DNA from 3 places in the Shewanella sp. LZH-2 genome. Region 3 is predicted to be linked to each of the others. Evidence: riboswitches for the same ligand, from Rfam matches in the RefSeq annotation. Region 3 holds a riboswitch; each other region holds the start of a gene.
The links. A riboswitch is a leader RNA that binds a small molecule or an ion and turns the genes downstream of it on or off. The one in region 3 is predicted to bind lysine.
Positions count from the first base shown of each region.

Region 1: another riboswitch for lysine. It lies ahead of JM642_RS06975 (Na+/H+ antiporter NhaC family protein); the one in region 3 lies ahead of JM642_RS16090 (Na+/H+ antiporter NhaC family protein).
Region 2: another riboswitch for lysine. It lies ahead of lysC (lysine-sensitive aspartokinase 3); the one in region 3 lies ahead of JM642_RS16090 (Na+/H+ antiporter NhaC family protein).

Region 1 is NZ_CP069350.1:1,537,427-1,541,688, reverse strand. Features, by position in the region: gene JM642_RS06980 (M3 family metallopeptidase) at 1-370, shown strand, start outside; gene JM642_RS06975 (Na+/H+ antiporter NhaC family protein) at 463-2,031, opposite strand; lysine riboswitch at 2,111-2,307, opposite strand; gene JM642_RS06970 (FAD-binding protein) at 2,403-3,329, opposite strand; gene JM642_RS06965 (electron transfer flavoprotein subunit beta/FixA family protein) at 3,330-4,079, opposite strand.
Region 2 is NZ_CP069350.1:777,425-781,686, reverse strand. Features, by position in the region: gene JM642_RS03570 (succinylglutamate desuccinylase/aspartoacylase family protein) at 1-765, opposite strand, end outside; gene lysC (lysine-sensitive aspartokinase 3) at 767-2,122, opposite strand; lysine riboswitch at 2,266-2,440, opposite strand; gene JM642_RS03560 (DUF3293 domain-containing protein) at 2,684-3,118, opposite strand; gene arcA (two-component system response regulator ArcA) at 3,701-4,262, shown strand, end outside.
Region 3 is NZ_CP069350.1:3,646,712-3,650,973, forward strand. Features, by position in the region: gene JM642_RS16090 (Na+/H+ antiporter NhaC family protein) at 1-1,432, opposite strand, end outside; lysine riboswitch at 1,516-1,687, opposite strand; gene JM642_RS16095 (dienelactone hydrolase family protein) at 1,828-2,790, opposite strand; gene JM642_RS16100 (hypothetical protein) at 3,073-4,262, shown strand, end outside.

The DNA.
Region 1 (4,262 bases), 2.1 Mb from region 3:
GCACTCATTAAGCCCTGATGCACCATTGCAAGATGTAGCGACCTTTGAGGCTAATGCGCTGAAAAAGCACGGCTTAAATATCACCGCCGTACCACCACGTTATAAGTCAACTTACTTTGCCCACGCCTTCCCAGGTGGTTACTCTGCAAGTTACTACGCGTATATGTGGAGTGAAATTTTAGCGGCTGACGCCTTTGCCTATGTGCAAACCCAAGGCGGCCTAAACCGTGAGATCGGCATGAAATACCGTAAGACCATTCGCGAAGTGGGCAACAGTATTGCGCCAATGGAAGCTTACAAGAACTTCCGCGGCCAAGAGCCTACCACTGAAGGTTTACTCAACCGCCGTGGGCTCAATCAGACTCAGTAATCTTAGATACTGAGTAGATAAAAATCAGCCAGCATAGTTGCTGGCTGATTTGTTTTATATTCTCAAGATAAGAGCGAAGTTAAATCACGGACTTATAAAGCCGTACTTTTGGATTTAATGTGCAGACCAAAAATCGTCAATACAAACAATATGCTACAAGTCACTAATCCCGCATTGACCGATTCAGTAAAGCCAAGCACTACGTAGCCGATCATGCTGATCAGCGCAACGATTACTGCGTAGGGAAGCTGCGTCACTACGTGGTCGATATGATGGCAACTGGCCCCCGTCGACGACAAAATAGTGGTATCAGAAATCGGTGAACAATGATCACCAAATACCGCCCCCGCTAATACCGAAGCCAGCATAGGTAACATCATGGCTGTGTGACTTCCCATTGCCATATCCGCAGCTATCGGCAGCATAATCCCGAACGTACCCCAACTGGTTCCAGTAGAGAATGCAGTCAGGCCCGCTAACACAAACATTAATGCAGGTAAGAAAGCAAAGGGAATATTCCCAGTGGCTAGGCTAGCCATAAACTTACCGGTTTCAAGCTGGCCGATCACACCTGCAATGGTCCAAGCAAATAACAAGATGTAAATCGCAGGCAACATAGAGCGAGCTCCCTGCACTACACCTTTTAATACCATTGATTTTTCAACGCCTTGCACTAAGTTAAGTACCAGCGCAACCGCTAAACCAATCAGGGCACCAAAGAACAGTGATGAACTCACATCGGTTTTCTCGAAAGCAGAAATAATATTAAATTCAATGCCTTCTTTAGCTAATACTTGGGCACCGCTATCGATCATAAAATACAGGGTCGCAAATACCAGTACTGTGATAGGTAGGAATAACCCGAGGATTTTACCTGTTTCAGCTTCGGGTAAATCAGCATTAGCACCTGGCGGTAAACCTTTAGTCTCATCGTATAAATTACCGCGCATGGCATTTAATTCATGTTCACGCATAGGGCCAACATCTAAGCCCATAAACGCCACACAAAGCAGTAATAATAAAGAGAAAATTGCGTAGAAATTCATAGGGATCATTTGAATAAATACACTCAAATGACCAGAGTCCGCAAAACCATGTGCTGTTAATATTCCGCCAATTAACGCAATAATATAAGCGCCCCAACTTGATACCGGTGAAATGACACAAACTGGTGCTGCGGTAGAATCTAATAAATAAGCTAATTTAGCGCGGGAAATATGGTAACGGTCGGTAACAGGCCTTGCGACAGACCCAACGACTAAACTATTGAAATAATCGTCAATAAAAACAACACAGCCTAAAAACATGGTCAGTAATTTCGCATCGCGCTTATTACGAATATGTAACCTTGCCCAATCAGCAAATGCCCGAGCACTACCACTCACAGTAATTAGAGCGGTGATCATCCCCAATACAATCAAGAAACCGAGAATGTATAAATTCCAAGAATTTACGCTATCTTCCGACCAAAAAAGTCCTTTTACACTGCTAAATAAAAACTCACCGCTGGCCACAGGAGAAAATTGATTGAGCAATAATACTCCAATCACAATTCCTAAACCGAGGGAAAGAAGCACTCGGCGAGTAAAAATCGCCAATACAATTGCAACCACAGGCGGGAGCAAAGAAAGCGCCGAATCGGCATAACTAACTACAGTCATTGATTATTTCTTCGTCAAAATACGAATGGAGGGCGACTGAACTGGTGGGAAAAGGCAATAGATACCCAAGATCACCTGTCCTATCAGTAGCGCTCCATAGTAACTATTCCTAATATCCGTATCTGGAAATACTATGGCAGTGTTGTACCTATTAGACACAACCCCAGCAGTTGATCGTGATAAATCAAACTACTTCGGCACCAAATCCTTTCGTGAACGATCAACGGAATCACCCTACTGATCACTACTGATATTTGGTGCGCCTCTACTTCTAAGAACGCCCATACATGGGCGTGAGGCTCATAAAAACATAAGCGGCTAAGCAGTTACCACCGCGAAGCCGCTTACTTTGACTTAGCTCACAAATAAAATCAACTTAAGCTTGCAATCAACTGCGGAACGGCTTCGAACAGGTCAGCTTCGAGGCCATAATCGGCAACTTGGAAGATAGGCGCTTCAGGGTCTTTGTTGATAGCCACAATCACCTTAGCGTCTTTCATTCCCGCTAAATGTTGGATCGCGCCTGAAATACCTACTGCAATATAGAGATTAGGTGCGACAATTTTACCGGTTTGACCGACTTGCAAGTCATTCGGAACAAAGCCTGCGTCAACCGCCGCACGCGAAGCACCTACTGCGGCACCAAGCTTATCAGCCAGTTGCTCTAACATGCCGAAGTTTTCACCGCTGCCCATGCCACGGCCACCAGATACGATAATGCCAGCATTTCCTAACTCTGGACGTGCTGAAACTGTCAGCGCTTGAGACACAAACTGAGCTTTGGCTTCAAACACTTTATCCAAGGTAGTCACAGCAGCATTATTACCCTGTGTAACCGCATCGAACGCACTGGCACGCACTGTCATCACTTTGATAGCGTCATGGCTTTGAACTGTCGCTAAGGCGTTACCCGCGTAAATCGGACGCACAAAAGTATCACTGCTTACCACAGCAATCACTTCAGAAATTTGCGCCACATCTAAAAGCGCTGCCACACGCGGTAACGTGTCTTTACCCGCACTCGATGCCGCTGCGAGAATATGGCTGTAGTTTGGTGCTAAGTCCACCAGCAATTTAGCCACGTTTTCGGCTAAATGCGCTTCATAAGCACTGTTATCGGCGACTAATATTTGCGCGACACCTTGTAGAGCTTGAGCAGCTTGCACCACTGCAACACATTGATGGCCCACCACCAATACATGTACATCACCGCCGATCGCACGAGCTGCGGTGACAACTTTAGCGGTATCCAGTTTCAGCGCCGCATTATCGTGTTCTGCTAATACTAAAATGGCCATTTAGATCACCTTCGCTTCATTCTTTAACTTTTCAACCAGCTCTGCTACCGACGCAACCATAATACCGGCCTTACGTTCAGCAGGCGGCGTTACCTTGATCACCGTTTGATGCGCTTTGAGCGTCACACCTAAATCAGCTACCGTCAGGACGTCTAATGGCTTACGTTTGGCTTTCATGATATTAGGTAATGAGGCATAACGTGGCTCATTCAAACGTAAATCCGCAGTCACCACAGCTGGCAATGGTAGATTTAAGGTTTGCATACCACCATCTATCTCACGAGCAACTTGAAGTGAATTACCTTCAACTTTAATTGCTGAAGCAAAAGTCGCTTGCGGCATATCCGTTAATGCAGCAAACATTTGGCCCGTTTGGTTATTATCACCATCAATGGATTGCTTACCAAACAGCACTAATTGCGCTTGTTCTTTTTCTTGTACGGCTTTAAGTAATTTGGCAATTGATACTGGTGCTAACTCTTCTTCAGTATCAATGTGAATCGCGCGATCAGCACCTAGTGCTAATGCGGTACGCAATTGTTCTTGAACGGCTTTATTGCCGATGCTCACGACCACTACTTCAGTAGCACTGCCCGCTTCTTTTAAACGAACCGCTTCTTCTACTGCAATTTCACAAAAAGGGTTCAACGCCATTTTGAGGTTTGCGGTATCAACGCTGGTGTTGTCAGCTTTTACCCTGACCTTCACATTGGCATCAACTACGCGCTTAACAGGCACCAATACTTTCATAGGGCTTCCTTCCTACACTTTCATGTACATGGACAAAACATTGGTGATCACCAATGCAGGATAGAGCCACTTTACGTCCTGTTAACGTTAACGTCAACCAAAGTCAAACGCTTGTTTGCATTTTTAAGACTGTCGTATTGGCCACATTTTTGAACACTTATTTGCCATATATAAAAAGTTCAA
Region 2 (4,262 bases), 1.8 Mb from region 3:
AGCATCCTCAAGGCAAATGCGTTCTTGGCTCGCCAGTTCCAAGGTAAAAGCTGAAACGGCGATATTGAGATCCCGCCCCTGCGCTTTTGCCACTTCACTCAATTGCCACCAAGGACAAAATGCCGCCTCATCCATTGCGCCACCAAAACTATTGGGGATCACCAGTGTGTAAGGAATCGTGAAAAACTGCGCCGCGGCAATATCATATTCAGGGCAATACAAATGTTTACAGGATTTAGGCCCAGTATGCAGATCGAGCACTATATCCGCCGCATGGGCCATAGCCTGTAAGCTAACCGCCAATCTGTGGCCCGTGGTCACACCCCAATCATTACGTAACCGCTGCTGGCAAGCTTCAATCAAGGTGCTGCGATATGCTTGAATAAGTTCGCTATCGCTAAGCTCGGCATGCTCGCTGTACCAAGCGGGTAAATCTATCGCGTGATTTAAGTACTCACGATTCCAGTTTACGCCAGTGATAGGGTCAAAACGCCCCAATGTAAACTCACCGCTTTTTTGATTAATCCCCAGCGGATTAGCCAAGGGCACTAAGGTAATCTCACCTAAGATGTGGCAATTTTCCAACTGTTTCATCAATTGATAAATCACCGCATTGCCTTGCACCTCAGCGCCATGGACATTAGCCTGAATATACACTTTAGGGCCAGATACGTGACCACTTGGCTTGAAGTGATAAATCGGCAGCGTCAGAGCCTGCCCTGCGGCAAGCTCCCCAATTTGCAGAGACGATGTCGTCGGCAACATACTAAACGCCTTCAAACAAATTTTCGTGCAACGCTTTAACCACTTGTGCCGCTTCGGATTCGGCCACTAACACACACAAGTTATGCGGGCTGGCACCTTGGCAGATCATGCGCACATTATGGGGTTCGAGCACTTCAAACACGCGGCGACAAATACCCGCAGTCGTAGCGATGCGATTACCGATAATCGCCACCAATGCTAAACCATCCTCCACGCGCACGCGGCAATGTTGCGATAATTCTTGCAGTAACGCTTCACTTAATAAACCTTGTCCGCTTGAATCGGATCCGGTTTTATCTAGAGTGAGCGATACGTTAACTTCGGAGGTGGTAATCAAATCCACACTGATCTTGTGTCTTGCCAATGTGGCAAAGGTTTCCGCCAAGAAGCCCTGCGCATGCAGCATTTGTAGGCTGTGCAGATTGAGTAGCGTCTGGTCGCGGCGCAGCGCCACCGCGCGGAACACGGGTGCATCTTCAACCTGATGGCGGATCCAAGTGCCACCCTTTTCAGGCTCCTTGCTTGAACCGACAAACACTTGAATTTGTTGGCGCACGGCCGGAAGAATCGTCGCAGGATGTAATACTTTAGCGCCAAAGGTCGCCATTTCGGCGGCTTCGTTAAAGCTGATTTCGGCAATCGGATGGGCATTTGGCGCGAGGCGCGGATCGGTCGTATAAATCCCGGCCACATCGGTCCAAATCTCAACCGCTGAGGCTTTTAACGCTTCGGCTAACAGTGCCGCAGAATAGTCGCTACCGCCACGGCCGAGAGTTGTGGTTTGCCCCGCTTCATCGGAGCCAATAAAACCTTGAGTCACAATCACTTGCTCAGATAACAGCGGCAGTAAATGCTCACTCGATAGCAAAGCAATTTGCTCAACCTGTGGCTCGGCGCGGCCAAAATGGCTGTCGGTGCGCAACACACGGCGCACATCGAAGGCACTTGAGTTGGCGCCTTTTTCGCGCAATACCGCCGCAAATAATGCCGACGAACACTGCTCGCCAAGGGACAATAACTCATCCATGGTGGCCTTACTGCGCTGGGACGCCAGCGCTTCGCTTAATACCGCCATACGGCTTAACAGCTTATCTAATGCGGCAGCAACATCGTTAGGGCGACCGAGTTTATCTAAGATAGCGTATTGAATCTGCGCAATTTGCTTTAATCGTTGTAAGCGACCATCGTCGTTTATTGACTCTTGGGTCAGTTCAACCAACAGGTTCGTCACGCCACTGGAGGCGCTAACCACCACTAAACGGCAATCGGGATTGCCCAGTACGATATCGGCGCAGCGATTCATTGCACCGTAATCGGCGACTGAAGTACCACCAAATTTTGCGACAACAAGAGACATTAGCGCACCTCCGCAGAAGCAGAAGACACGGCACAAACTAGGATAAGATATTGATTAACTAACATGATTACGCTCCGAACTAACTTCGTTCGAAGAGCCTGGTGCTCAATGATACGCACCCCAATAGAAGGGAAACAGCAATCGTCACCAGAAGCTCTCCACCAATTACAGGTGACAATCGTTAGGATTCAGCCTAAGCGACCGACATAAACATGCAGCAACCATATCTATGCCTCGGCGTTAATCTCCCTCATCAATCATCGCTGGAGTTTGTGCTCCTCTGACTGACTACCTAGTTAACGCTCCTCTTCTGTTCCTTTCCGCCGGAAAGGGACGAAAAAAGTAGCAATAAACCCCTAATGAAGTCAATGCTAATTTCACACACTATATACAAATTCAATAAACGCATTTAAAAACAATGGGAATTTAAAACGTTTGCGACTTATGCCAAACGAGAATAGGGAAAAATCAATCAGATCTAGCAAAGAAGAAAAACAAACTAGCCTTGCCGTGAGATCAGCAAAGCTTAGCCAGAGGAGCGATTAAAAGCGTCAATCGCGGTTAGGTGACCAAGTCCGGTAGCTCATAAACCAAACGCACATAGTCGTTAAATCGACCTAAACACACCTCTGTTTGCCCGGCTAATGTACAAGGCACTAAACTCACCTCGCCCTGTTCCACCATGTAGATAGCGTATTGATTAAACTTTTTCCCCAACTGCAAGGCCATGCTGCGATCAATAAACACGGCCCAGCTCTTCTCCATATGGGATAAATCTGGCGATGCCCCAATCAGTGCACGATAGGGACTGCCTAATAATTCAATTTCACGTAGAAGTTGGCGGTCGAGTAATCGGTTTTGGCTGGGAGTGAGGGGGGTTGAAGCGGGATTATGGGCGGTAATTACAGCAAAGGAAAAATCACAGGATAATGCTTGAGTAAGCAAAAACAACGGCGTTTGATAATGCTGCCACAAATCTTGAGTCATGTTGTCCATTGGTAGTCTAGTCGAAAAATGAACCCGCGCTAGTTTAACAGAGAGCCTAAAAAATCCAAAGAGGCGTGAACTGGCTCACAAGAATTAAAAATACATTAGTTATACTAATCAATGACTAAAGTAAATATCATGGTAAATCAGCGTCTCAGCCTGAAATTTGTTAACATTTCATTTGTTAACAAATGCCTAAAACGAGTACAATGTCGTCATTGGCCAGTTAAGCAGATAACATTAAGTTTGCTTAATCTTGACAAGGGTTTGTTAGATTCCTCTGCGAAATCACCTTATGCTGGCCAGACATCTTTTAAAATGTGTTCTACATTTGATTTATCATTTAAACATTTTAAAAAAAACAATAGTTAAGGAACTATTTTTAACTATTGCTTATCGAAGTTGATACTGGTTACGTTTTATCGTATTACACTTTAAACGTTCACTTATATACATCCTGACGTGTAGCCGTGAAGATCTTCCCTTTGAAGCACAGAGCAGTAAGTGGAAGTATCAACATTTTATGAATATAAGAATCCGATGTAAGTGATTCTTATGGTTAGAATATTGGTTAAAATTTAGGTACTTAATATGCAAAATCCGCACATTCTGATCGTTGAAGATGAAGCCGTTACCCGTAACACGCTAAGAAGTATTTTCGAGGCAGAAGGGTATGTGGTAACTGAGGCCAATGATGGCGCAGAAATGCATAAGGCTATGCAGGAAAACAAAATTAACCTCGTGGTTATGGACATTAACCTACCAGGTAAAAATGGTCTGTTGTTGGCACGTGAATTACGTGAAATCAACAACATCGGTCTGATCTTCTTAACAGGCCGTGACAACGAAGTCGACAAAATCCTTGGACTTGAAATTGGCGCGGACGATTATATTACCAAGCCGTTCAACCCTCGTGAATTGACGATTCGTGCTCGCAACCTTCTGACTCGTGTTAATAGCGCAGGCAATGAAGTCGAAGAAAAGAGCTCTGTAGAATACTATCGTTTTAACGATTGGAGCCTAGAGATCAACAGCCGTTCTCTCGTCAGCCCACAGGGTGAATCTTACAAACTGCCACGTAGCGAATTCCGCGCTATGCTGCACTTTGTTGAAAACCCAGGCAAAATCTTAACTCGTGCCGATCTACTGATGA
Region 3 (4,262 bases):
TGGCTAACGCATAGGGTAGCTGGGTCATCACATGGTCAATATGGTGGCAACCTGCCCCCGTGGCCGACAAAATACTGGTGCTGGAAATCGGCGAGCTATGATCGCCAAACACTGAACCCGCAAGCACTGCGGCAAGCATTGGCAGCATTAACGCGATATCACTGGCAGCGGCCATGTCGCCAGCCAGTGGCAACATAATACCAAAGGTGCCCCAACTGGTTCCGGTGGCAAATGCCATGGCGCAGGACAACACAAACACCACCGCAGGCAACACTTCCATTGGCAAGTTACCGTTGGCGAGGGAGGCCAGATATTTGCCTGTCTCAACATCGCGAACAACCGCACCAATCGCCCAGGCAAACAGCAAAATATTAATGGCGGGTAACATGGCCATCACGCCTTGCGGGGCGGCTTTAAGCCAGTTTTTAGCGCCCAATTTTAACCGCAGCGCAAGCACAATTGACACCGCCAAGCTGCACAGTGCGCCATACACTAGCGAGGAGCCCACATTGGTGTTTTCAAAAGAGCCAAGTACGCTAAATGGCAGCCCTTTTTCATCCAACACTGCCGCACCAGAGGAGATCATAAAATACACGGTCGCGCCGGTGAGGGTTAGGATCGGCAATACCATATCGATCATGCCACCGTTACTTTCTTCAGGGCTTTCCATATCTAAGCCGATTGGACGAGGCTTAGACGGATCCCAAAGCTTTCCCTCCAGCGCCCATGCTTCATGTTTACGCATCGGGCCGATATCCATTTGAAAGATAATCACCACCAGCACCATCAACAGGGTAAACACTGCATACAGATTCATCGGGATCATCTCAACAAAGGCTGAGATAGGGCTTTGATCGCTAATGCCGTGGGCGGCCATAATGCCACCGATAAGCGCGATAATATAAGCGCCCCAAGAGGAGATGGGCATCAATACGCACACGGGCGCAGCGGTAGAATCTAAAAGATAAGCCAGTTTGGCGCGGGAGATTTGAAAGCGATCAGTCACCGGACGGCAAATGGCGCCAACCGACAAACTATGAAAAAAGTCGTCAATAAAAAACGCAAACACCATCACACCAGTTAAGCCTTTTGCGCCGCGACGGGTCTTAGCGCGCTTAGCCGCCCACTCGGCAAAGGCGCGGGTGGCGCCAGAAACCGTCATCAGACTAATGAGTCCGCCAAGCAACAACATAAACAGCAACATATTGATATTGTCGCGATTAAGTGCGCCATCGACCCAAAAAATCTTCAGCACGGTATTGAACATATAGTGCAATGAATCAAGGGGAGAAAACTGATTGAGTAACAAACTGCCGGCCACAATCCCTACGCCAAGGGATAACAGTACGCGACGTGTGATGATCGCCAAGGCGACGGCTAACAAAGGGGGAAGTACTGACCAACCTGAGTCAGCAAAATGACTAATGTCCATGATCTCTTTTCACCAAAAAACGGGTGGAGATCTACCGAGAGGATAAAGAAACAAAACCTATAGGGAGGTATTACTCCTCAGCCCCTTCAGGTAGCGCTCCATAGTGGATGACTATGGCAGTCTTGCACCTATTTGATGCAAAACCAGCAGCTCGGTTTGATGACCTGGCTACTTCGGCGCTGACTCCTTTCCTTGTACATCTGCGGCATCACCCTCCGCACAAGTAGTCATAGGCAGCGCGCCTCTACTTAAAGGTATTCGAGCGGGCATTCTAGCGAGATGGGAACTGATAGCAAGTATTTTGATCCCACTCGCGTATAAAACAATGAATCACCTACAAGTTGGTAACACAAGAAACATCAAGCTTTCAAGCGTTGCAATAGCGCCAAATGGACTTATACGAGTAAATGTTTACCAAAAAAATCTAAGGTTCTTGTCCATGCGAGCTCAGCCGTTGGCTCATCATAACGGGCGGTGGAGTCATTATGGAAACCATGATTCACATTCGGGTAAAGATAAGCGACATAATCGGCTTTATTAGCCTTTAGCTGGGCTTCATACTCGGCCCATGTATCGTTAATCCGTTGATCTAATGCGGCAAATTGCAACATCAACGGGCCTTTCACGCGGCTACGCAGCTCAGTTGCTGCGGGTGTGCCATAAAAAGGCACGCCTGCCGCAAGCTCATCGGGAATGGTGGCGGCGAGCATATTGACGATATAACCACCAAAGCAGAAACCGACGGCACCGAGTTTGCCATTACTCTGCGGGTGCGCCCTTAAAAAACGCGCCGCGGCGATAAAGTCCTGCTCGATTTTGGCTCTATCAAGGCTCGCTTGCATGGCGCGGCCCGCATCATCATTACCCGGATATCCACCAAGGCTGTAAAGCGCATCGGGGGCAAAGGCGATATAACCCTTGGCCGCTAAGCGGCGGGCCACATCTTCGATATAGGGATTTAAGCCTCGGTTCTCGTGCACCACTAATACCACGGGGGCTTTTTTACTGAGATCTAAGGTCTTAGGATCGCCCGCCTTTTGGCCTGGGATCAGCAACGCGTTTGGCAAGACTAAATAACCGCGACCTTCACCATAGCCATCGGGGGATGGAAATTTCACATAACTGGCTTGAATGCTGGGATCGTTAAAGGAGACTTGCTCGGCTAAGGCGTAATTAGGCATTAGTGCGCCCGTCAGCGTGGTCATGGTAAAACCCAGTGCCACTAGGCCCGCAAGGCGAGCCATAAACTCACGGCGGTCGATAATGCCGTGGGCATATTCGTCATACCAGTCAAAGGCTTCCTGAGGAATGACAGGGAAAGGTGGTGTGGTTAGTTCTGGCTTATGATCTGGGCTCATCGTTCTTTCTCCATTAAACAAGCTAACCACTGGTTTATATTCCCTAGCTTGTGAGTTATCTAGCGGCCTTACCAAGAGTAAAGGATGAGAGCTTGTCAGGGCAATTAGCTTTATGCCGCCCATTTAATAATTCTCCACTCATCAATAGCCAATTTATGGTTGATCATGCGCCCAAATTGGCGTGAGCTTTTTATTCCCTAGGGGCATTTTTGTGTATAATGTCGCCAAACAACATATTAATATCATTACATTTCAATAACATAAGTTACCAATGGAGTTCAAATGGCTATAGGGATATGCAGGGTACTTTGTACCACTGTCACGCTCACGCTTGGGTTAACGGCTTGCGATAATCAGGTTTCTGATAAGTCAGCAAGCATTCCCGCTTCGCGCGAGTATCAGATTATTTCTACTTCACACCTCAACGATGGTTTCGAAACCCGTAAAGTGTTGCAGGCACGATTGCTGCTGGATTACCAGTTACAAGATACAGAAGGTAAGGCGGCCAGCTTAACCACACCACTAACCCATAATGCCCGCTTTTTTATCCAACCTAATCTGCTGCAAATTAGCGATTATGGCATGCCGATCCCAGTGAGTAATATCGACCCAAAAGCCAAATCCAATGAAATCGCTCAGTTGGTTAAAGATGGCTTTAATGTGGAATTTAACAATGGTGAAGTCCGTCTATTAAACCCCATTGCCAAGATGGATCAAAAAGATATCAAGGAGTTATTTGAGCGCTGGCAAAATCTTAATAACTTGTTTAAACAAGCCCCAACCTTGCCTGTGGCGCTTGAGCCTCGCGTCGGTTATAGCACAAGCGCCCCGATGGATGGGCGCTTAACTTGGACGGTTGAGCAGGTCAGTGAAGATAAATTAATCGCCGTGTTACAAGGTGAAAAAGGCAAGTATAAGGCCTATGGCAAGTTCGAAGTTAACCGTAAAACCGGTTGGTTAGAGAGCATGGCGTTTTTTCAACGGGAAGAGCGCCAAGGCAGTACTTTCACCCACCGTACCGTGATGGCGCCTAAGGATAGGCCGTATATCATGAGCACGCTTTGGCATGCCGATGATAGATTTGATGCTGAGCGCGATAGGGATGATCGGCAAAAGGAGCTATACCGCATTAGCGAGGTACCGCAGGAGTATCGCCCCAATAATGAGGCATTTATAAAATCCTTATTACCAGACCAACAAGGTATTTTAGATAATGTTGGCCCTTGGGGTACTGATACCCCCGAAGATCTGCAATTGCGCTTTGTCCACAATATGAGCCCGCAATATGTGGAAGCCGATGTGCGTTATGAGGACTTAAGCGCTTTTGATGCTAACGGTAAACCGATTGACATTCACTTCTGGCAACACGGTAAAGGTTGGGCGAGGAATTATAATCCCTCGATTGAATCTGCAACCGATATTATTGCGACGGGGTGGGATAACACTGCGAATAAACTCAAGCAGATAGACCA